Regions from separate parts of the Mycobacterium sp. MMS18-G62 genome, predicted to be linked through region 2. Evidence: predicted binding sites of a transcription regulator. Region 2 holds the regulator's gene; the other holds the start of a gene.
What was found. Region 2 encodes LexA, which represses DNA repair genes until DNA is damaged. Its sites were predicted from a motif close to CGAACANNTGTTCG; they were not measured.
Positions count from the first base shown of each region.

Region 1 (9,952 bases), 140 kb from region 2:
CGCATTGGCCCGCCACGACGTGGAGGCGCTCAAACCACTGATCGCGGAGTCACTGCAAGATGTTGCCAGGGTCGCGGGTCTGCAGTCCTACGAAATACCGCGCGACTTCATCATCGAGACAACGCCTTTCACGCTCGAGAACGGTCTGCTGACCGGCATCCGGAAGCTGGCGCGGCCGAAACTCAAGGAGTACTACGGAGACCGGCTCGAACAGCTCTACACCGACCTGGCCGACAGCCAGGCCAGCGAATTGCGCGAGCTGCGCCTGCATGGCGCCGACCGTCCGGTGCTCGAGACCATCAGCCGTGCCGCGGGCGCGCTGCTGGGCACGGCGGCGGCCGATCTGCAACCCGACGCGCACTTCACCGACCTCGGCGGGGATTCGCTGTCCGCGTTGACGTTCGCGAATCTGCTTCACGAGATCTACGACATCGACGTGCCCGTCGGCGTCATCGTCAGCCCGGCCACCGATCTGACCTCGCTGGCCGCCTACATCGAGTCCGAGCGCCAGCCCGGCAGCAAGAGGCCGACGTTCGCGTCGGTGCATGGCCGCGACGCCGTCGAGGTGCATGCCCGTGACCTGACGCTGGACAAGTTCGTCGACGCTGCGACTCTTGCCGCGGCTCCATCACTACCGGGTCCGAGCTCCGAAGTCCGCACGGTCCTGCTGACGGGTGCGACAGGGTTCCTCGGCCGCTATCTGGCCCTGGAGTGGCTCGAACGGATGGACCTCGTCGACGGCAAGGTGATTTGCCTTGTGCGCGCCAAGGACGATGCCGCCGCGCGCGAACGGCTCGACGGGACGTTCGATTCCGGTGATCCCGAATTGTTGCGGCACTACCGGGAATTGGCCGCCGATCACCTCGAAGTGCTTGCCGGCGACAAGGGAGAAGCCAACCTCGGCCTCGATGAGCAGACCTGGCAGCGGTTGGCCGACACGGTCGATCTGATCGTCGACCCAGCCGCACTGGTCAACCATGTCCTGCCGTACAGCCAGCTGTTCGGCCCCAATGCGCTGGGCACCGCGGAGCTGATCCGCGTCGCGCTCACCGCGAAGCGCAAGCCGTTCGTTTACGTGTCGACCATCGGTGTCGGCGCCGGCATCGAACCCGGCAAGTTCAGCGAGGACGGCGACATCCGGGCCATCAGTGCCACTCGCAAGGTGGACGACAGCTACGCCAACGGCTACTCGAACAGCAAATGGGCAGGCGAGGTGCTGCTGCGCGAGGCCAATGATCTGTGCGGCCTTCCGGTTTCGGTGTTCCGCTGCGACATGATCCTTGCCGACACCACATATGCCGGCCAGCTCAACCTGCCGGACATGTTCACCCGGACAATGCTGAGCCTGGTTGCCACCGGGATTGCGCCGGGGTCGTTCTATGAACTCGACGCCGACGGCAATCGGCAGCGGGCTCATTACGACGGTCTACCAGTCGAATTCATCGCCGAGGCGATCTCGACCATCGGTGCGCATGTCGTCGACGGATTCGAGACCTACCACGTGATGAATCCCTACGACGACGGAATCGGGCTCGACGAGTACGTCGACTGGCTGATCGACGCCGGCTACGCGATAGCGCGGATCGCCGACTACGGCCAATGGCTAGGCCGGTTCGAGACCGCGATCCGCGCGCTACCGGAGCGTCAGCGTCAGGCGTCGCTGCTTCCGCTGTTGCACAACTATCAGCATCCAGAGAAGCCGATCCGCGGCTCGATGGCGCCGACAGACCGGTTCCGCACCGCGGTTCAGGACGCAAAGATCGGGCCGGACAAAGACATTCCGCACGTGACGCGGGAGGTCATCGTCAAGTACGTCACCGACCTGCAACTGCTCGGACTGCTGCAGGGGGCACGTTCACCCAACATGCTCTGACTGCCCACCTTCGGCCGACAAAGTCGCCGCGAGGTGGGCACAGCAGCACGTAATGCGACCGACTGCTACATCGCCAGGCCCACGCCAAGGAGCGCGATCGCAATCAACGGCAGAATTCCCTGTGTGACGGCGGCGCGGGCTTTGTCCGGTGACGACACAAGCAGCACCACCGCCGCGGCCAGCATCGACCCGACGCCCGCGAACACAAGCGCCACGCCGACTGCGCGGTGATCGGTGAACACGGCGACCATCCCCACCGCGGTGACGATGGCCAAGAACAGGTTGTAGAAACCCTGGTTGAACGCGAGCTCCTTGGTAGCCAGCGCCTCCTCCTCGGTGATGCCGAACGTCTTGCGGGTACGCACCGACGTCCAAGTCAGCGACTCCATCACCCAGATGTAGACATGGAGCAGGGCCGCAAGACCCGCGAAAATCAAACCGGCATAGATCATTTGGCCCTCCTAGTCGAACAGTCCTGCCTGCCCAAGGCCGCTGACTCCGCTCGGCGGCGTCATGCCCAGATGAGTCCACGCCTGAGCCGTGGCGACCCGTCCGCGTGGCGTGCGCGCAATCATTCCCGCGCGCACCAGGAACGGCTCACACACCTCCTCGACCGTGGTGGCCTCCTCCCCCACCGCGACGGCCAGCGTGGACACCCCAACGGGCCCGCCACCGAAACTACGTGTGAGCGCGGACAATACGGCTCGGTCAAGGCGGTCGAGCCCGAGCTCGTCGACGTCGTAGACCTCGAGCGCAGACTTGGCGATGTCGCGGGTGATGATGCCGTCGGCGCGCACCTCCGCGTAGTCGCGGACTCGGCGCAGCAGCCGGTTGGCGATGCGCGGCGTGCCGCGGGAGCGCCGGGCGATCTCCGCGCCGGCGTCGGCGCCCAGCTCGATGCCGAGGATGCCCGCCGATCGGGACAGCACCCGCTCCAGCTCGGACGGCTCATAGAAGTCCATGTGCGCGGTGAAGCCGAAGCGGTCACGCAGCGGACCGGTCAGCGCCCCCGACCGCGTGGTAGCGCCGACGAGGGTGAACGGTGCGACCTCGAGCGGAATCGACGTGGCGCCAGGGCCTTTACCGACCACGACGTCGACGCGGAAGTCCTCCATCGCCAGGTACAGCATTTCCTCGGCGGGCCGGGCGATGCGGTGGATCTCGTCGATGAACAACACATCGTGCTCGACGAGATTGGACAGCATCGCCGCCAGATCGCCCGCGCGCTCCAGCGCGGGACCTGACGTGACGCGCAGCGACGACCCGAGTTCGGCGGCGATGATCATCGCCAGCGACGTCTTGCCCAGGCCGGGCGGACCCGACAGCAGAATGTGATCCGGTGTGCTGCCGCGGTTCTTCGCACCCTCGAGGACCAACTGCAGCTGCTCGCGCACCCTCGGCTGGCCGATGAACTCACGCAGTGACCGCGGCCGCAGGCTGGCGTCGATATCGCCCTCGCCGACGGTCAGCGCCGCCGAGACCTCGCGGTCTTCGGCCTCCTCGTCGTCTTCGAACCGGCTCATTTCTTACCCAGCATCGACAGCGCCGAGCGCAGCGCGCTCGACGTGGTGGCCTCCGGCTCGTTGGCCAACACCTTGTCGGTGGCCTCCTCCGCCTGCTTGAGCGCAAAGCCAAGTCCCACAAGTGCTTCCACGACCGGACCGCGTATCGAATGCCCATTCAAGGCGACGGTTCCCGCAGGTGTCACGGGGCCGATCTTGTCGCGCAGCTCCAGCACCAGGCGTTCGGCGCCGCGCTTGCCGATGCCGGGCACGCGCGTCAGTGCGGTGACATCCCCGTCGGCGAGCGCCTGCCGCAACGACTGTGAGTCATACACGGCCAGGGTGGCAAGTGCGATCTTCGGGCCGACGCCGGACACACCGAGCAGGGTGAGGAACAGGTCACGGGCGTCGGCGTCGGCGAACCCGTACAGCGTCTGCGAGTCCTCCCGCACGATCATCGCCGTGATCAATCGGGCTTCGGTGCCACGGCGCAGCGTGGCCAGCGTCGAAGGAGTCGCCATCACCTTGTAGCCGACACCGGCGGCCTCGATGACAACGTGGTCCAAAGCGATGTCGAGTACCTCGCCGCGAACGGATGCGATCATCGTGCCGCCTTTGCCTTTGCCTTTAACGTCGCCTTGTACTTGCGTTGTTGCTCGGCGGCCAGCGCCTCCGCGGCCGCCATCCGGGCGATCATCGGGGCGCGCCAGCAGTGGCAGATGGCCAGCGCCAGCGCGTCAGCGGCGTCGGCTGGTGTCGGTTTGGTTTGCAGCGCAAGGATTCTGGTGACCATCGCGGTGACCTGTGCCTTGTCCGCGTTGCCGTTGCCGGTGACGGCGGCCTTGACCTCGCTGGGCGTATGGAAGTAAACGTCGATGTCGCGTTTGGCCGCCGCCAGCGCGACGACGCCACCGGCTTGTGCGGTGCCCATCACCGTCGACACGTTCTGTTGGGAAAACACACGCTCGATCGCGATGACGTCGGGCCGGTGGGTGTCCATCCAGTGCTCGACCGTATCGCTGATGGTCAGCAGCCGCCGATGCAGAGGTTCACCGGCGGGGGTGCGAACCACATCGACGTCGAGTGCGATGACCTGACGCCCCGTGCCGCCCTCGATGACGGACAGCCCGCATCGCGTCAGGCCGGGGTCGACTCCCATTACCCGCACGCGAGCCCCTTCTGTGAACACCTGTTCGACACGGTAACCCCGCGGACCGACGGTTTCCGGCAGGGACACGCTCAGATCCGGTACTGGCCGGAGCGGTCGCCATGGTCGAGGACTACTGCCATGCAGCAATCTTGGCCGCCAATGCCACTCCGCGATATTGGGGGGCCAGGGCGCGTCCCGCGGCGAGCAGCGGTTCGGTGCTGCGCAGAGTGCGGGCCAGTACGAAGGCGCCCTCAAGCGCGCCGATCAAAGCGAGCGCGACGTCGCGGGCTTGCGTCGGATCCAGTCCCCGTGACGCGAAGTAGGCGCTTCCCCCGTCCACCCACGACTGAAAGACCTCGGCGGTGGTTTCACGCAACTCCTCGACGGTATCGGCGACCTCCGCCGCGACGCTGGCGACCGGGCACATGTTGGCGAACCCGGTTTCGGCCATGTCCTCGGCGGCCTGGGTGAACACCGCGTCGACGGCTGCGCCGAGGTCGGTGTAGTCGTCGACGATCGACGGGATGAGCAGTGCGTAGGCGCGACCGGCGTTGACCAGGGCTTCGCGAGCGATCTGCACCTTGCCGTCGCGGAAGTGGTGATACAGCGAGCCGATCGGCGCCCCTGAGGCCTGGACGATGTCCTTCATGCCGACGGCGCCGTATCCCTTGCGCCGCATCAGCTCCACGGCAGCGGTCAGGATCGAGTCCCTCGTGAACCTTGCCATCGTCGCCTCCCGGTTACAGACTAGAGCATACGTTCTAGAATCAGCGTTCTATTGCCGAGGGGTCGCCATGAAGTCTGTTGAGGTCACCGCTGGAACCGTCGAATACCGCGAAGAGGGCGACCCGCACGGTCCGCCGGTCGTGCTGCTGCACGGCCTGCTGATGAATGACGCACAGTGGAACCTCGCGGTTCCACTGTTGCCGAAGCAATTCCGCTACCTGCTGCCCGTGCTGCCGATGGGCGGTCACCGCATCCCGATGCGCGAGGACGCGGATCTGACCCTGCCCGGAATGGTGGGGCTGGTCGCAGATTTTCTGGACGCGCTCGATCTGACCGACGTCACGCTGGTGGTCTCCGACTGGGGCGGACCGATCTTTCTCACCGACATCGGCCGCGACAAACGCGTTGGTCGGCTGGTGATCTGCCCGTCCGAGGCGTTCGACAACTTTCCGCCGGGGTTTCCCGGCAAGGTGGCATGGTTGGCGAGTCGCACCACGCAGACGGTGTGGCTCGCGATGCGCCAGCTGAAGATCGGATGGCTGCGCCGGCAATGGCTGATGTTCGGTCAAATGGCGAAAAAGCCTGTCCCCCAAGACATCGTCGATGCGTGGTTAGCGGCCGGGATGACCGACCGGCGGGTCCGGCGCGACCTCGTCAAGTACTGCCGCACCAAGTTCGACGGCGCGGACCTGATTCGTGCCACCAACCGGCTCAAGGAATTCGACGGCCCGGCGCTCGTGCTGTGGAGCCGCAACCCGGTCATGCCGGCCGAGCATGGTGAACGCCTGGCCGCCCTGCTGCCGAAGGGTCAACTGCGCTACGTGGACGACGCCTACGTGCTGGTCATGCTCGATCAACCAGACGCGACGGCCCGAGCTATCGGCAATTTCCTTACGACGCAGAGCTCTCGGGGGTAGTCGCGTACTGCGTCAACGTCCCTGCCTCTGCGGAGCGGGCGATCTCCTGGATGCGTTCGCCGGACCGGCGCCAGCCACGCACCTTCTCTTCCCCGACCTTGGTACCGTCGCGCTCGATGACAATGGACCATCGCGCGCCGAGCCACTTGGACGCAAGCCAGAACGGCCACGCCAACATGAACGGCAGCACGATGACGAAGATGATCATGTCGAGGAAATCGATGCCGCTTTGGTAGGGCATCGCCGTGAACCACCAACGACGCACCGTCCATTCAGTGCCATCTGGGTCCGCCACCGTCACCTTGGCCATGCCGCCTCCTGGTTGGGATTCGCTTCAGCTAAGGAATTATTCATGAAATGCAGGCAAGCCGAGTACGGTCTGCGTCATGCCCACCGTCCGAAGCTTCTGCCGGGTATGCACGTCGGTCTGCGGGATTCTCGTGGAAGTCGACGGCGATGAAGTCAAGGCAGTGCACGGCGACCGCGATCACCCGTTCTCGCAGGGCTATACCTGCCCGAAGGGCCGCGCGCTGCCGCAGATCCATCACCACCCGAAGCGGTTGGAGCGTCCGCAGATCCGCGTCGACGGCACGCTCCAAGACACGACGTGGGATGTCGCGCTCGACGACCTCGGCGCGAAGCTACGCGACACCATCGACCGCCACGGGCCGGAGTCGGTCGGCATCCTCTTCGGTACGGGTGTGGGCATGGACGCCGTCGGCTACCGCGTCGCACAACAACTGCACGCGGCGATCGGAACGCCTGCCAAATTCAGTCCGTTGACGATCGACGGCACGGCCAAGGTGTTGATCTCCGACTTGATGGCGGGATCGCAGGCGCTGACCGGTCGCCCCGACTACGGCAATGCCACGTTTGTGATGTTGATCGGCAGCAATCCCGTTGTCTCCCATGGCCACACAATCGGTCTGCCGAACCCCAGAGGCGCAATCCGCGACCTGGCCACGCACGCCGAGGTGTGGGTCGTCGACCCTCGCCACACCGAAACCGCACGGCTGGCGACGCACCATCTGGCGCCGCGGCCGGGCACCGATTACGCGGTGCTGGCGTACCTGGTTCGCGAGGTACTGCGCGACGGCGTGAATGCGCATGCCCAAGACGCCGACCTGCTCGCTGCGGCGGTCGAGCCGTTCACGTTGCGGCACGCGGCCGCACTCGCCGATGTGCCCGAGGCTGCGCTGGAGCAGTTGCTTGCCTCGATTCGCCGTGCCGGCCGCATCGCGGTCGACGTCGGGACCGGTATCACCATGTCCGCGAGTGCCAATGTGACGCAATGGCTTTCGTGGTCGTTGATGGTCATCACCGGTTCGATGAACCAGCCCGGCGGGTTGTGGTTTCATCCCGGATTCGCCTACCAGCTGGAGGGCTTCGAGCTGCCGCTCTCACCGCCGGAAGGAACCTTTGGGCCAGGACCACGCAGCCGTCCGGAGACGCAGTCGTTCTTGAGGGAGTGGCCGTGCGCGGTGCTGCCCGACGAGATCAACGCGGGAAACATCCGGGCGTTTCTGAACCTGGGCGGGAACATGATCACCGCGTTTCCCGACACCGCCTCACTGGCGCCGGCGCTCGAGAAACTCGACGTGCTGGCGACCACGGAGATTCTGCCGAACGAGACGACCGCGCTGTCGACACACGTGCTGCCCACCACCGATCAGCTCGAGCGGCCCGACGTCACGCTGTGGGACATCCTGGCGCCCCGGATCTCGGCGCAGTACACCCCCGCCGTCGTCGCACCCGCCGGCCAGCGACGCTCGATGTGGTGGGTGCTCGCCGAACTCGGTCGGCGACTTGGTCACGAGCTGGCCGATACCACCGCCACGGACGAGGAGATGCTGGCCCGAGTCAGCGGCGGCGGCAGGGTTGCATATGACGAGCTCACGGCCACCGGCTGGGCAGAGGCTCCGCGCGAGTTGCCTGCCGCCTGGGTCGAACGACACATCGAACGGTTGGACGGCTGGCGACTGGCGCCCCGCCTCGTCGTTGAGCAGCTGGCCGCGCTGCGCGACCCAGCCCCGCTGGTGTTGATTCCGCGGCGGCAGATGGGCCGGCTCAATTCGCAGCTGGAGTACCTCGGCGAAGCCGCCGAAATAATGCTGCATCCCGACGACGCCACCGCCGCGGGCGTGGCCGACGGTCAACCGCTCGTCGTGCGCACCGAGCTCGGCGAGCTGACCGGCATCGCGAAAGTGGACCCTTCTGTTCGGCGTGGCGCCGTCTCGGTGCCGCACGGCCACGAAGGCGCCAACGTGAACCGGCTGACAAGCAAGGACGACATCGATCTGGTGACGGGCATGACGCGCTACTCCGGTGTGCCGGTCAGCCTTCATCCGGCGTGACGCCGATCTGCCTCATCTGCGCATAGACGTCGACGACGCCCCACGTCTCGGCGACGCGGCCGCCGGCGAAGCGGAAGATGAAGATCTCGTTGTATGTGACGGACTTGCCAGTGCCGGCGACGCCCATGAATTCGCCCTGGTGGGTGCCGGTGACCGTCGTCCTACCGACCACCTTGTCGCCCTCGGCGATCACATCCTCGACATTGAGGTGGATGTCGGGGTAGATCCGAAGGAGCATCGCCCACACCTGCTTGAGGGCCTCGGGCCCCGTCGCGTCGATTGGCAATGGCGTGCGGATCACGGCGTCCGGCGCGACCAGCTCATCGATCGTCTTGAAGAGGAACTCCGCATCGCCGGTACTGGCGGCGTCGTGGAACCGCTTGAATGCCGCCTTGTTGCTGGTTTCCTCGGCTGTCGACACTCGGTTCCTCCTGCCGCGGCCTACTCCTCGATCTGAGCGAGGATTTCGTCAGGGATGTCGGCGTTGGTGAAGACGTCCTGCACGTCGTCGCTGTCTTCGAGCGCGTCGACGAGCTTCATGATCTTGCGCGCACCGTCGGCGTCGAGCGGAACGCTGACCGACGGCTGGAAACCGGCTTCTGCCGAGTCGTAGTCGATTCCTGCTTCCTGCAACGCCGTGCGGACTGCGACCAAATCGCCTGGCTCGGAGAGGATTTCGAAGCTATCACCCAGATCGTTGATCTCTTCGGCACCGGCCTCGAGGACGGCGGTGAGCACGTCGTCCTCCGTAAGGCCGTTCTTCTCCAACGTGACGACGCCCTTGCGGGAGAACAAGTAGGACACCGAACCGGGGTCCGCCATGCTGCCGCCGTTGCGCGTCATCGCGACGCGGACCTCGCCGGCCGCGCGGTTTCGGTTGTCGGTGAGGCATTCGATCAGCACGGCGACGCCGTTGGGGCCGTAACCCTCATAGGTGATGTTCTGGTAGTCGGCGCCGCCGGCTTCCTCACCCGCGCCGCGTTTGCGGGCCCGCTCGATGTTGTCGTTGGGCACCGAGTTCTTCTTGGCCTTCTGAATGGCGTCGTACAGCGTCGGGTTGCCGGCCGGGTCACCGCCGCCGACGCGTGCAGCCACCTCGACGTTCTTGATCAGCCGGGCGAAGTTCTTGCCTCGACGGGCGTCGATGACGGCCTTCTTGTGCTTGGTGGTGGCCCACTTGGAATGGCCGCTCATGCAGGTACTACCTCTTTCCCTTACTGCAAAGTCCGACCAACGAGTCTACGTGGACGTTTACGCCCTACCGAACGGCGTCAGGCGTCAACCGATGTCCCCTTCGATATAGCGCTGCAGGTTTGGGGCGACCGCCGCAAGCACCTCGTCCTCGCCCATCGAAGCGATGGGCTCGATCTTCCACACATATCGCATCATCGCGAACCCGATGAGCTGGCTGGCGATCAATCCGCTGCGAC
Region 1 covers NZ_CM132662.1:4,182,777-4,192,728, reverse strand. Annotated here, with positions in the region: gene car (carboxylic acid reductase) at 1-1,873, shown strand, start outside; gene ACWW36_RS20960 (DUF1304 domain-containing protein) at 1,939-2,325, opposite strand; gene ruvB (Holliday junction branch migration DNA helicase RuvB) at 2,335-3,396, opposite strand; gene ruvA (Holliday junction branch migration protein RuvA) at 3,393-3,980, opposite strand; gene ruvC (crossover junction endodeoxyribonuclease RuvC) at 3,977-4,543, opposite strand; gene ACWW36_RS20940 (TetR/AcrR family transcriptional regulator) at 4,656-5,252, opposite strand; gene ACWW36_RS20935 (alpha/beta fold hydrolase) at 5,320-6,168, shown strand; gene ACWW36_RS20930 (hypothetical protein) at 6,143-6,478, opposite strand; gene ACWW36_RS20925 (molybdopterin-containing oxidoreductase family protein) at 6,555-8,522, shown strand; gene ACWW36_RS20920 (ester cyclase) at 8,503-8,943, opposite strand; gene ACWW36_RS20915 (YebC/PmpR family DNA-binding transcriptional regulator) at 8,964-9,716, opposite strand; gene ACWW36_RS20910 (TetR/AcrR family transcriptional regulator) at 9,801-9,952, opposite strand, start outside.
Region 1: ruvC (crossover junction endodeoxyribonuclease RuvC) is a predicted target of LexA. The motif match lies at 4,558-4,571, and genes of this name have one in related genera.

Region 2 (9,952 bases):
CGCTGTCTGCAATTGCACGGTGGCTACGGATATATGCGTGAATATCCGGTTGCCCGCGCTTATCTCGATTCACGTGTCCAGACAATTTATGGCGGAACGACCGAAATCATGAAGGAGATCATCGGCCGCAGCATGGGCGTCTGAGCCCGGACAGGTATTTTCTCTCCAAGATCGGCGATGCTCCTTGGTATTCGTCGTCTGCTGACGCAAAGTTGACGGGCGCGATACTTTTCAAGGAATTTTTTGCGCTGATTGCGGGGAGGATAAATGAGCGGGCGTAGCACGGTGCTCGTGCGGGCGGCCATCGGTCTGCTCGCAGTCGGAGTGGCCGTCCTGCTGGCACCGGTCGCGGCGGCAACTCCGGAAAGTGACGCCAACGACGCGATCAACGCCGCATATGACGGAGGCGGTGGCCCCACCGGTGCGCTCGGCCCCAAGGACGGTGACGTCTATCCGGTCGGAGAAGGCTTCGGCCAGAACTTCGCAGGCGGCAAGATCTTCTTCACCCCCGCCACGGGCGCCCACATCATGACCGGCGCGATCCTGGAGAAGTACGAGTCGCTGGGCGGACCGGGCGACAGCGACCTCGGATTTCCGACCATCGACGAAGGCCCGGGCCGCGCACAGGACAGCCGGAACACCACGTTCAGCGCGGCCGATAAACCGGTGATTTTCTGGACCCCTGGCACTGGAGCGCGGGTGGTGCGCGGAGCCATCAACGCCGCCTGGGACAAACTCGGAGGCTCGGCCGGGCAGCTGGGCGTGCCCGCCGAGGACGAGATGTACCGCGGCGCCGTCGTCTCGCAGAAGTTCACCGGCGGCGAGATCTCTTATGACACCAAGGCCAAGACATTCACGACTGATCCCCCTGAGCTGGCAGGTGAGCTGGCCGGCCTGACCATCCCCGAAGACCCGACCTCGGCCATCAACGCCGCGCGGCGCGCCGCAGGCGGGGCGCTGGGACCGCTGGGCGCCGCGCAGGGCGCCCCATATCCGATCGGCAAGGACGGCCTCGGCCAGAACTTCGCAGGCGGAAAGATCTTCTATAGCCCCGCTACCGGAGCGAACGTCGTCACCGGTCAGGTGCTCGCCAAGTACGAAAGCGTCGGTGGCCCGCAGGGCGACCTGGGCTTCCCGACCTCCAACGAGGTCGACGGTGGGCTCCCGACCGAAAGCCGGATGACCAGTTTCGCCGCCGAGGACCAGCCGGTCATCTTCTGGACACCCGACTACGGCGCGGTCATCGTGCGCGGCGCCATGAATGCCGCCTGGCAGAAACTGGACGGCGCCGCCGGCCCGCTTGGCGCGCCGATCGCCGACCAGACCGAGAGCGGCGATGTCCTCACGCAGCGGTTCAGCGGCGGAGTGGTCTCGTGGGACCGGTCGAAGAACGCGTTCAGCACCGAGCCGGCCAATCTGGCGTCCCGGCTCGCCGGTCTCAAGGTGCCGGGGCAGGACGTACCCAAGGAACCGACCGCCCCTGCGGGGTCAAACACCAAGCAGCACAAGTGGTTTGCGCCGAACTGGTGGTGGCTGCTTGCGCTCATCCCGATACTGGTGTCGGTCGGGCTCGTCGCGTTCGCGGCGGTGCGCAACCGCCGCCGCGGCCGTGACGACAACCGGCTGGAAGGTGACGACGCCGGCCCCGGCGTCGCGCCCTACGAACCAGTGACCGGCGGCGCGGGGCAGCAACCGGCCGAAGACGAGCGGGCCGCCGCGCTGTTCGGTGATCGCTACGCGCAGGAGGGACTTGGCTCGTTGCCGTCCTCAGCAGCAAGCCACGACTATCCGCCGGCGCCGATGAGCCTGTGGGGATCACCTGAGCACACCGACCACCCTGATCACCCCGATCACACCGACCATGCCGACGACGCGGTCACGGCGCAGGAACCTGCGGTGAGCCAGGAGTCCGCCGTGACGCCGGAACCCGTTGCGGCGCAGACGGTGGAGGACGACCCCGACAAGGTCGACACGACGCCGACCCGCGTCGAGCACGACCCTCTCACCGATACCGGCCGTCACGCGCGAATCGTGATCGAAGAACCGGCGCCCGAGGACATTCCATTCCGTCTGCCGCTGGAGGATTCCGACCAGGCGCCGGAGGGTTTCCCGATCAAGGCGGACACCAAGTCGGGGTTGTACTGGGCGCCCGGAAGCGCGCTCTACGACGACGCGCGTGCCGAAATCTGGTTCGTCAACGAGGAATTCGCCCGCACAAACGGCTTCGTCAGGGCGAATTGACGGCTAGATCTTGCGGATAACCGTGACGACCTTGCCGAGCACGGCGGCGTCGTTGCCGGGAATCGGGTCGAACGCGGGGTTGTGCGGCATCAGCCATACCTGACCACGCGTTCGCTTGAACGTCTTCACGGTGGCTTCGCCGTCGATCATCGCCGCGACGATGTCGCCGTTGTCGGCGACGTTCTGCTGACGAACGACGACCCAGTCGCCGTCGCAGATGGCCGCGTCGACCATCGAGTCGCCGACCACCTTGAGCAGAAACAGTGAGCCCTCGCCTACCAGCTCACGTGGCAGCGGGAAGACGTCCTCCACGGCTTCCTCGGCAAGAATCGGGCCGCCGGCGGCGATGCGGCCGAGCACCGGCACGAACGTCGGTTCCGGCAGGGCATCCGACCCCGCCACATCGGTCGCGACGATCGGCGTCACGCTGTCGTCGACGCCGCGCACATCAACGGCCCGCGGCCGGTTGGGATCGCGCCGCAGGTAGCCCTTGCGCTCGAGTGTCCGTAACTGATGAGCCACCGACGACGTCGACGTCAGCCCGACGGCGTCGCCGATTTCCCGGATGCTGGGCGGATAGCCGCGAGAAGTCACCGACGCGCGGATGACCTCCAGAATGGTGCGCTGACGCTCGGTCAGTCCTTCGGTGGGTGTTCTGCGCCCAGTACCGACGGTGCCGTCCCCGCTGTCGCTGCTGTCGTCGCTCATGGCGCCGAATGTAGTCCGCCCACCGAAGATAATCAAACATGTGTTCGAGGCGTGTCGCCTTCGCGGGTCAGCCCCCGATCGGCCGCCGAAATTTGTCGGTGGGTCGCTCTATCGTTTGCAACAGTTCGATCACACGTTCTATAAATCGAACATGTGATCGAGTATGTTCGAACACAAGAGCGAAAAACATCGGAGCGGAAGGCAGGCACATGACGATCCTCGACACCCGAGAATTTGAAGCGACGCCGGTGGTCAGGCCGGGATTCCGGCAGGCAGGCACCGGCCGGCGGCCCAAGTCCCAGCGTCCGGGTGGGGCACCGATGCGCTACCGCGGTAGCGGCGTTCTGGTGTCGCGGGCGTCGCACCGCCGCAGGCCCATCACCCCGGCGACGACGGTGGGGCTGGCGCTGATCGCGGCGGCGATCACCGTGTGGCTGGGTCTGGTGGCTCAATTCGGTGAAATGGCGGCCGGCACCACCGCGGTGCCGGATCGACTGGCCGTGGTTCAGGTCCAGATGGGGGAGACGCTGCAGCAGGTCGCCCATCGAGTGGCTCCTGAGGCTCCCGTGGGCCAGGTGGTAGAGCGCATCCGCGAGCTCAACCAACTCGATTCCGTGGCGCTGGACGCCGGTCAGACCCTGATCGCACCGATCGGCTGACGGCGGCCCGTGAGCAGTGAAAGACGCTGCCGCCCAATGTCTCTGGCCGTCAGGGCCGCTGTCTGCCGGCCAAACTCCCCGGTGCTGGGCTACTCGGGGGCTGCGCAGGTACGCTCAGAGACGTTCGAGGTAGTTGTCTGTCCGCGTGGCGAAGGAGCGGTGATGCACTGTCCGTTCTGCCGCCATCCCGACTCTCGCGTGGTCGATTCCCGCGAAACCGACGAGGGCCAGGCCATTCGGCGTCGCCGCTCCTGTCCGGAATGCGGCCGCCGGTTCACCACCGTCGAGACGGCGGTACTCGCCGTCGTCAAGCGCAGTGGCGTCACGGAGCCGTTCAGCCGGGAAAAGGTGATCCGCGGTGTGCGGCGGGCATGCCAGGGCCGTCAGGTCGACGACGACGCCCTGAACCTGTTAGCCCAGCAGGTGGAGGACGCCGTTCGGGCGACGGGCTCACCCGAAGTGCCCAGCCACGAAGTCGGGTTGGCCATTCTGGGGCCGTTGCGTGAGCTCGACGAGGTGGCTTACCTGCGGTTTGCCTCGGTGTACCGCTCGTTCGAATCCGCCGAAGACTTCGAACGAGAGATCGAGGCACTGCGCGCGGCCCGCGACGTCGCGGCACAGGGCTGACCGACCGCCCTCAGATCTGTTTGATGCCGTCGCTGACCACGCGACCGGCGATGCGGACCCAACCTTCCGGGCTCCATTGCGTGTAGATCACCGAGCCTTTGCCCTGCACGATCGTCAGGTCGCGGCTGAGGTAGTCGGTGATCCGCACCGCGGCCGCGCCGGTCGCCTCATCCTCGGGCACACCCAGGCTCGCGGCGAACATCCGCGCGCGCAGCACGCCCTGCTCGCGGTCGGTCCATGTCCACACGAAGTTCTGCACGTCGTCGGGGTAGTCGTCCGGGTCTGCGGCGAACAGCTCATCGGTTGAGGCCACGTCGTAGATTGCGAACTCCGGCGCCCACTCCGAGCGCGCGCTCACTGCGGTCACATCGTCGTCGTAAGCGACCTGCACGATGCCGGCCGGGACCTGCAGCGTGTGGATGGGTGTGCCTCGGTCGCGCAGCCACCACGATGCGCCCACGGTCGGATGTCCGGCGAACGGCAGCTCGATGGCCGGGGTATAGATCCGCGCGTGTGCGCTGCTCGCTCCCTGTTGCGGCACATCGATGAATATCGTTTCGCTGTAACCCAATTGGGTGGCGATGCGCTGGCGGTCGCCGGGCTCGACGGTACTGGCGTCGACGACGCCGAGAGGGTTTCCGAAGTTGCCGTCAGGGTCGGTGAAAACGCGCAACACTGTCACGTCGATGGCCATGGGCCGATGCTACGTGGTGACGCGAAGCCCTGATCAGGTGGCGCTGCGCTCGTCGGCGCCCATCGCGTCGAGTACGGCGACGCGGGTGTCGACGGGCCCGGAAATGGTGCCTTCGCCGATACCGTCGCGCAGCAGACTGCGAAGGTATTCCTGGTCATAGACGGCGGGCTCGGTGGAATCGATGAACCGCTCGACGACTTCGACAAAGCGGTCCGGATCGTCGTGGAACGGAAAATGTCCGGAGTTCTCGAAGATCTCCAGCTGTGAACCGGGCATGGCGGCGTGCGCCATCTCGGCGTGGCTGACGGGAATCACCGAATCCCGTGTGCCCCAAATCAACTGAACTGGAACGGATTGCGTCAAATAACATCGATCCAGCATCGTGACGACCTGGCCGCGCCAATCCACCACCGCGCGCAAGGTGCGGGCGAACGCCGACGACGCGGTGGGCTCCGGTAGGTCGGCGAGGATCCGCAGCACGTCGGGCAGGTCGCGGCCCAGCCCCGTCGACCCGAACATCGCCCCGGCGACGCGGCCGAAGGCTTGCAGCGCAGGCAGAAGCAGCGGCAGCCGCAGCAGCGCGAGCGCCTCGCTGCCCAGCGGAAGCGAAGCGAATCGCAACGCGACGTTGACGTCCTTGGTCACGCCGCCGGCGCCCACCAAAATCAGCCGATCCACCAATTGCGGGAACTGGTAGGCGAATTGCATGGCCACTCCGCCGCCGAGCGAATGCCCGATGACGGTGACGTTGTCGATGTCGAGCACACTCAACAGATCACGCATGCCGTTGGCGTAGGCGGCGACCGAGTAGTCGGCGCGCGGCTTGTCGGATTTGCCGTGGCCCAACAGATCGGGGGCGATGACGGTGAACCGCTGCGCGAGCTTGCTTTGCACCGTGCTCCAGGTGGTGGAGTTGTCGCCGATGCCGTGGATCAACAGGATCGCCGGCCCGGAGCCGGCCACTCGGAACGCACGCCGGTATCCGTGGATGGTGCGGAACTGCAACGTCGGTGTGAGTTCACGCACGGAGCGCAGGTTGGGCTTTCGCTCGCTCATTGCGCCCGCTGCGTTGTCGCGGTCATTTATCGCCAACTTCGTTGTCGGGCCGGTGAGGGCTACTTGTCGTCCTCTTTGAACTTGTCACCGTCCTGTTGGGCGAGGAATCGTTCGAACTCGGCGCCGAGTTCATCGCCACTGGGCAGGTCTTCGTCGCGCGCCAGCAGCGATCGATTCTCCTGAGCGGCAACGAAGGCATCGTACTGTCGCTCCAGCGCCTCCACCACTTGAGCGACTTCGCTGCTCGCCGTGACCTGTTCGTTGATCTTGTCGTTCACCTCGACGCCGGCCTCCACGAGCGCGGCCAGCGGAATCTGCAGCGAGCCGCTCTTGGCGACCTGCGCCAACAACGCCTCTGCGGCGGCCGGATAGTCGGTTTGTGCCAGATAGTGCGGCACATGCACGGTGTACCCGACGACCTCGTGGCCATGCTGGGCCATCCGGAACTCCAGCAGGTTCGACACGCTCCCTGGCACCTGCACTTCGCCTACCCATGGCGTGTGGTCGGCGATCAGCTCCTTGTCGTTGGCATGCGCGGTCATCGTGATCGGGCGCGTGTGCGGTACCGCCATCGGGATGGTGCCCAAACCGATGACCCGCCGGACGCCGAGCCGCTCGGCCAGCAGGCGTACAGCGGTGATGAACCGCTCCCAGCGCAGGTCGGGTTCCATGCCGGCAAGGAGCAGAAACGGTGTTCCCACGGTGTCGTGCAGGGCGTAGAGGTTGAGCTCTGGCTCCTCGTAGTGGGTGAAGTGGTCGGTCTTGAACGTCATCAGCGGGCGCCGCGACCGGTAGTCGAGGAGTTCGTCAATCGCGAACGATGCGACCAGCTCGGTGTCCAACGTGTTCTTGAGGTGCTGGGCGGCCAGCCGAATCGCGTGCCCGGCGTCGGAGAAGCCCTCAAGGGCGTGGATCAACACCGGTCCACGGCCGTCGTCCGATGACAATTGCGGCGCGGGAAACTCCAGCTCGTACATCCCGGTCTGTTCGGGGTGGTAGTGCTGCTCTGGGCTACCTGGGTTATCAGCCATTTCGCCTTGCCTCCTCGCCTCGATGCCGCGCCCAACCGGGCGCGCCACCGAGACCACTAGTGTCGCGCATTTCGCGGCGGACGCCATTGCGGCCCCACCTACCTGTGCCAACGCGACACCGAGACTGCCGCATTCCAGCTGGGGTGCCCGTTCTGGGCGGCATTCAACGTCTCGGTCGCGATGTTTGCCACATGCCGTGTGCGCCCGGTTCGGGCAAGATCGTCAGATGCGCATATCCGCGGTCGCCAAGACGGCACTGGCGGCCGGGCTGCTCATCGCACTGGCGCCGTCCTGCGCGCGGCCCGCTCCGGCAGCGCCGCCAACCGCGGCCAGCCCGGCGCGTTCGGCCACTGCACCGACCGCGACGGGGATGCCGCCCGACCGACGGGTCGGCGCGGTGTTCCTCGGCGGCGGCGATCTGCATACCTGCTCCGGCGCTGTGCTGGACTCGGCCGGCGGTGACCTGATCCTCACCGCCGCACACTGCGTGGCGGAGGGTCTCGACACGAACTTCGTCGCTGGTTTGCTCAACGACGCACCGGCGCAGGACGTCTGGCACATGGACGCGGTCTACCTGGACCCTCGCTGGGTGGCGAACCAGGACCCGCTGGCCGACTTCGCGATCGCTCGGGTGAGCCGCGATGCGGGCGGGACGATCCAGGCGCAGGCGGGCGGGGGCCTGACACTGGGTCCGGCCCCGAAGCCGGGCACCGTCGTCACCGTCACCGGTTATGCACTGGGCGAGGGCGGCGGCCCGATCGGCTGTCAGGGGGCTACCGCACCGGCCGCCACGGGCTTTCCGTCCTTTCCGTGCGCGGCGCTGGTCGACGGCCTGTCTGGCGCGCCCTGGATCATCGGCTCGACCGTCGTCGGTCTGATCGGGGGCCTTGACGGCGGCGGCTGCGACGAAAACGTCTCGTATTCACCGCCTTTCGACGACGCGATCAGGCAGCTGCTGGCACGCGCCGAGGCGGGTGGCCCGGCGGATGTGGCGCCGACGGCGTTCGGCGACGACTGCAGTTAGTCGGACGACAGGCCTAGGTGCGGAACTGGTTGAGCGCCCGCAGCTTGTTCATCACGTCCAGCGCCGCGACCTTGTAAGCCTCCGAGAATGTCGGGTAGTTGAAGACCGCGTCGACGAGATACTCGATCGTGCCGCCGCAGCCCATCACCGCCTGGCCGATGTGGACCAGTTCAGTCGCACTGGTTCCGAAGATGTGAACACCGAGCACCTTCAGGTCGTCGGTGGACACCAGTAGCTTGAGCATTCCGTACGAGTCACCCGCGATCTGGCCGCGCGCCAGCTCGCGATACCGCGACACCCCGACCTCGTAGGGAATCGAGTCCTTGGTGAGTTCCACTTCGGTGGCACCGACGTAGGACACCTCGGGAATCGAGTAGATGCCGATGGGTTGGATCTCGGTGATGCCGTTGGTCGGCTCACCGAACGCGTGGTAGGCGGCCAGCCGGCCCTGCTCCATCGACGTCGCGGCCAGTGCGGGGAAGCCGATCACGTCGCCGACGGCGTAGATGTGGTCGACCTTGGTCTGGAACTGGTCGTCGACGAAGATCCTGCCGCGGTTGTCGGTCTCGAGGCCGGCGTTGGTCAGGTCGAGGTGATCGGTCTGGCCCTGCCGCCCGGCCGAGTACATGACCGTCTCGGCGGGTATCTGCTTGCCGCTGGCCAGGGTGGTGACCGTGCCCGCGGCGCCGACATCGACTGCCGTCACCTCTTCTCCGAACCGGAACGTGACTGCCAGGTCGCGAAGGTGGAACTTGAGCGCCTCCACGATCTCCGGATCGCAGAAATCGAGCATGGTGTCGCGCTTCTCGACAACCGTGACCTTGGTGCCCAGCGCGGCGAACATCGAGGCGTATTCGATGCCGATCACGCCGGCCCCGACGACCACCATCGACGCCGGCAGCGATTTCAGGTCCAGGATGCCGTCGGAGTCGAGCACCCTGTCCTCGTCGAACTCGACACCTGGCGGGCGGGCAGGCTTGGTGCCGGTGGCGATCACGATGTACTGGCCGCTCACGGTGGTGCGTTCGCCGCGGGTGGGTTCCTCGACCAGCACGGTGTGCGCGTCGACGAACCGGCCGTGGCCCTGGATGAGGTCAATCCTGTTGCGCATCAACTGCGATCGGACCACGTCCTGTTCCTTGCCGATCACGTGCGAGGTGCGCGCCAGCAGGTCGGCGGGGGTGATCTTCTCCTTGACGCGGTAGCTCGCGCCGTACAGCTCACGCTGGCTCATGCCGGTGAGGTAGACCACCGCCTCACGCAGCGTCTTGGACGGGATGGTGCCGGTATTCACGCAAACACCGCCAAGCATCCGCCCGCGCTCGACGACCGCGACCGACTTGCCGAGCTTTGCCGCTGCGATCGCGGCCTTTTGCCCGCCCGGACCGGAACCGATGACGACCAGGTCGTACTCCAGCATGGAACCCATGGCAAAAGGTCTACGCCGGTTGGCGCAATCTTGCATGCCGACCACGTCAATAGGCCGTGAACAATTGTTCCGCGGTGCGCCTGCCCGACCCGCCGGTGCGCCGGTGAGACGATGATTGGCGATGGTCGGGACGCTGTCGTGGTCGCTGCGTGTCTGCACGCTTGCCGTCGCGGTGGTATTGGTCGGGGGCTGCACTCGCGTCCTCGCCGGAACCGCGCACCCGGTGACGCCTTTCGCCGATCCGACGCCGGTTCCGGTGGGGGACTTGTTGATCGAACCCGATCGCTTCCCGGCGGGATATCCCGCCGCCGTACTCGACGGCTCCGCGGTGTACCGGGTGCTTCAAGACGTCGACGGTGTCCCCGCGGGGTCGGTCGTGACGCCGCCGGAGTGCGCGCCGCCGCCGCTCGCAGCGCAACAGACCGCTGCGGTGCAGGGCATCGACAGCGAGAACGCCAGCAGCCTCATCGTCACCGTGACGCG
Region 2 covers NZ_CM132662.1:4,040,313-4,050,264, forward strand. Annotated here, with positions in the region: gene ACWW36_RS20145 (acyl-CoA dehydrogenase family protein) at 1-144, shown strand, start outside; gene ACWW36_RS20150 (LGFP repeat-containing protein) at 268-2,241, shown strand; gene lexA (transcriptional repressor LexA) at 2,245-2,949, opposite strand; gene ACWW36_RS20160 (LysM peptidoglycan-binding domain-containing protein) at 3,159-3,608, shown strand; gene nrdR (transcriptional regulator NrdR) at 3,771-4,235, shown strand; gene ACWW36_RS20170 (PhzF family phenazine biosynthesis protein) at 4,246-4,929, opposite strand; gene ACWW36_RS20175 (alpha/beta fold hydrolase) at 4,963-5,985, opposite strand; gene ACWW36_RS20180 (proteasome assembly chaperone family protein) at 6,045-7,016, opposite strand; gene ACWW36_RS20185 (trypsin-like serine peptidase) at 7,243-8,040, shown strand; gene sthA (Si-specific NAD(P)(+) transhydrogenase) at 8,054-9,460, opposite strand; gene ACWW36_RS20195 (hypothetical protein) at 9,591-9,952, shown strand, end outside.